DNA from 2 places in the Aminobacter sp. BA135 genome. Region 2 is predicted to be linked to the other one. Evidence: predicted binding sites of a transcription regulator. Region 2 holds the regulator's gene; the other holds the start of a gene.
The links. The regulator LexA, encoded in region 2, represses DNA repair genes until DNA is damaged. The targets are predictions, from matches to a motif close to TGTTCNNNNTGTGTTCNG.
Positions count from the first base shown of each region.

Region 1: parE (DNA topoisomerase IV subunit B) is a predicted target of LexA. The motif match lies at 761-778, and genes of this name have one in related genera.

Region 1 is NZ_CP139572.1:3,475,868-3,478,067, forward strand. It holds gene SLT36_RS16890 (diguanylate cyclase) at 1-587, opposite strand, end outside; gene parE (DNA topoisomerase IV subunit B) at 845-2,200, shown strand, end outside.
Region 2 is NZ_CP139572.1:3,094,042-3,096,241, forward strand. It holds gene SLT36_RS15025 (ComEC/Rec2 family competence protein) at 1-585, shown strand, start outside; gene lexA (transcriptional repressor LexA) at 710-1,426, opposite strand; gene SLT36_RS15035 (molybdopterin molybdotransferase MoeA) at 1,532-2,200, opposite strand, start outside.

The DNA of each region.
Region 1 (2,200 bases), 380 kb from region 2:
ATGCAGGCAACGACAACGACCGTGTTGACGTCCTCGGCCCAGTTTTTCGGCACACCGCCCAGCACCCACTGCTTGTGCTGGACGATGACGAAAGCGCAGAGTGCAAAGGAGACGGCGCTGCTGCCGGTGAGCAGCGAGACCGGGGCCAGCACGCGGCGATCGACGTCCTTGCACGTCCAGAACGCGGTCGCAGTCATGACAAGGATGCCTGTCACGGCCGAATAGGCGATGACGAAGCCGATGCCGTCGAAGCCAGCGGCGGTGACTGCGACCGTCAGGGCGATGATGCCGGCCACCGGCAGAGCTGCCGGTTTCGACCAGCCACGCTCGATATACTGGTCGGCGGAGGTGAAGACGACGAAGAAGCCGGCGACGAGCAGCGCCAGCATGCCCTGCCCAAGCCATGGCGAGGCATATTGGCCGTAGAGCCAAAAGGCGATGACATGGGTGACGAGAAGTAGTATCCCCACCGCCATCGTAAGCACGAAACGGGACTGACGCGCCGTCAGCCAGATCGCGACGAGCGTTCCGCTCAGGCACGCCCCCGAAAGGGCCGTGGCGAGCAACAAGGAACCGAAGTCAAGCACGGGGGCGCGGCCTTCCTGATGTCCGAATGTTCGGGCAGCAGTTATTGGACATTCCGGGTAAGCCGCAACCTAAGACAGGCGCTGTCACCGTCGTTCAACTGCTGCGACTTCGGTTAGCGTTTACGAAAGGTTGCGCCGGCCCTGCCAATTCGGGCATATCGAACGGGCGGGGGACGAACAGATCAGGAACTGTTGCCGGACCGGCAAAACTGGCAAACTCGACAAGTGATTCGCAGCGCGGAAAAACCCTATTGAGCATGGACGACAACAGCGACCTTTTCGGCAATCTCGGCAATCAGCCTGCACGCCCCGTTTCCCGTCCGGTCGACCCGCTGGTCGCTGCGGCCGCTGCAGCGAAGCGCCCTGCTCCGGCAAAGGACGCCAGCGACAGCTACAGTGCTGCCGACATCGAAGTTCTCGAAGGCCTGGAGCCCGTCCGCCGTCGCCCCGGCATGTATATCGGCGGCACCGACGAAAAGGCGCTGCACCATCTCTTTGCCGAAGTCATCGACAACTCGATGGACGAGGCGGTGGCTGGCCATGCGACCTTCATCGAGGTCGAGCTCGACGCCGAGGGTTTCCTCACCGTCACCGATAACGGTCGCGGCATCCCGGTCGATCCGCACCCCAAGTTCAAGAACAAGTCGGCGCTCGAGGTCATCATGACCACGCTGCATGCCGGCGGCAAGTTCGACTCCAAGGTCTACGAGACCTCGGGCGGTCTGCACGGTGTCGGTGTCTCCGTCGTCAACGCGCTCTCCGACCAGCTCGAAGTCGAGGTGGCGCGCAACCGCAAACTGTTCCGTCAGCGTTTTTCGCGCGGCGTCCCGCAGGGCGGACTGGAAAGCCTCGGCGACGTCCAAAACAGGCGCGGCACCAAGGTGCGCTTCCACCCCGACCCCGACATCTTCGGCAAGGGCGCGCATTTCCTGCCGGCCCGCATCTACAAGATGGCGCGCTCCAAGGCCTATCTGTTCGGCGGCGTCGAAATCCGCTGGAGCTGCGATCCGGCACTCATCAAGGAAAAGGATGAAACGCCGGCCAAGGCCGTGTTCCATTTCCCTGGCGGTCTCGGCGACTATCTCAAGGCCTCTCTCGGCAACGAGATGCAGGTCACCCGCGAAATCTTCTCGGGCAAAAGCGAGAAGCAGAGCGGCCACGGCTCGGTCGAATGGGCCGTCACCTGGTTCGGCGGCGACGGCTTCATCAATTCCTATTGCAACACCATCCCGACCGGTGACGGCGGCACCCATGAGATGGGTTTCCGCAATATTCTGACCCGCGGCCTGCGCGCTTATGCCGATCTGGTCGGCAACAAGCGCGCCTCGATCGTCACCAGCGAAGACGTGATGATCTCCGCTGCCGGCATGCTGTCGGTGTTCATCCGCGAGCCTGAGTTCGTCGGCCAGACCAAGGACAAGCTGGCCACCGTCGAGGCGATGCGCATCGTCGAAACGGCGATCCGCGATCCGTTTGATCACTGGCTCGCCGACAATCCACAGGAAGCTTCCAAGCTGCTCGACTGGGTAATCGCCCGCGCCGACGAGCGTGTGCGCCGCCGCCAGGAAAAGGAAGTGTCGCGCAAGAGCGCGGTGCGCAAGCTGCGCCTGCCC
Region 2 (2,200 bases):
CGCGCGCTGGCGTCGGAAACACTCATCACCCCGGCCCGTTCGGCGGCGAATGCAACGAACGGGACTGTCCGTATGCCCAGCGAGACCGGCTCACAGCCAGCAGCCGAGGCAGATGTCGCCGGTACGATACCCGGCAAACCAGTATCTGGAGAGCTAAACGCCGCCGGCGCGGACGCCTTCGTATGTGACAGCGGGCTGTGCACGGTTCAGCAATCGGAGGGTGCACGGATCGTTCATGCGGCGAATGCGAGCGCCGCTGCACGAGCCTGCGACAACGCGGATCTCATCGTCGTCGACGATGCCACGGCAAGCGACGTCTGCCCCGGCGTGACCGTGCTCACCAAACGCGAGCTGGCGCGCCTTGGCAGTGCGTCGATATTCATCACAGCCGAGGCGGTTGGCATAGATCAGGCGGTCGAGATACGCCACGCTGTGGCGGAACCGTACCGCCCGTGGCATGCGCAGCGCCAATTTTCGCGCGAGGCGAGGGGCCTGCCACCCTACAAGCGAACGGAGATGCCCCCGAAGACACCTGCCGGGGCAACCAAGGCGCACCCAAAAGCGCCGACTGCGGCCACACGGTGAGTCCGAGATCTGTACCCGCCGTCGCAGAGCCGTCAGATACGGCACGATAGCAACAGGGCAGGTCCGGCTTATACAGATTGCAGCAGTATGGACAGGCCGAGGTGGCGGAACGCAGCCCCGGCAATCAATAGCGGCGGATCAGGCCGACAAGCTTGCCCTGCACCTTGACCCTGTCGGGTCCGAAGATGCGGGTTTCATAGGCCGGATTGGCGGCCTCAAGAGCGATCGAGGCACCCTTGCGGCGGAAACGCTTGAGCGTCGCTTCTTCGTCGTCGACGAGGGCGACGATGATCTCACCGGGATTGGCCGTGGTCGAGCTGCGGATGACCACAGTGTCGCCGTCGAAGATGCCGGCCTCGATCATCGAGTCGCCCTTGACCTCGAGCGCGTAATGCTCGCCGCCCATGATCATGTCTGGCGGCACCGAAATCGAATGCGTCTTGTGCTGGATGGCGTCGATAGGCACACCGGCAGCGATGCGTCCCATGACGGGAATGGCAACCGCCGAAGCAACATCGTCGTCATTGCCGGCCGACATGCTGCGTGACGGCTCGGGTTTGCGGCCGAGGCTACCCTCGATGACGCTGGGCGAGAACTTCTTCGCTGCGTTGAGGCCAGGCGCGATCGAATCGGGCAGGCGCAGCACTTCAAGCGCGCGCGCCCGGTTGGGCAGGCGTCTGATGAAGCCGCGTTCTTCGAGCGCCGTGATCAGGCGATGGATGCCGGACTTGGAGGCGAGGTCGAGTGCTTCCTTCATCTCGTCGAAGGACGGCGGAATACCCGCTTCCTTCAGCCGCTCGTGGATGAATAGCAAAAGCTCGTGTTGTTTGCGCGTCAGCATCGCCACCCCCGAGGAATCAGAAGAAAAACAAACCCAGAACAAACACTATCTGTTCCAGTTGTGTTCCGCAACTGTTGATATTTCGTGAAGGGTGGAAGGTGCTGCTCAGCGCAACATCATCACCTGGCAGGCGCTGCCGGCTTCGACTGCAGGCGCGAAGGGCACCCGCACGATGGCGCAGTTGGCGTCGGCCAGCGTGCGCAGCATCGAAGAGTCCTGGATCAGGTAGGGTGTGACGACGAGACCCTCAGCGGTCTCGCGCGCAATCGCGCGGACAAAGTCCTGGCGCAGGTCGTTGGCCGCCATTGCCATGTCGAGAATGCCGTTGCGCATATCGGGCGAATAAGGGCGGCCGCCAAGCTTCGCCAGCAGAGGTTTCAGGAAAATCTGCGAGCAGATCAGGCTGGCGACCGGATTGCCCGGCAGGCCGACGCAGCGGCTGTCGCCGAGCCGGCCGAACATCAGCGGCTTGCCCGGGCGCATCGCGATCTTCCAGAAGTTGAGATCCATGCCGAGATCGGTCAGGACACGGTGAACGAGGTCGTGGTCGCCGACCGAAGCGCCGCCCAGCGTGACGATCACATCGGCGTCGGCGGCGAGCGCCTTGGCGACCAGTGCGGAGATTGCCTCGGTGCGGTCGGCGGCGATGCCGAGATTGAGCACGCGCGCGCCAACCGACTGAACGATCGCCGCGACGCCATAGGCGTTGGAGGCGATGATCTGGTCGGGCCCGGGATTGCTGCCCGGCGGCAACAGCTCGTCGCCGGTGGCGAT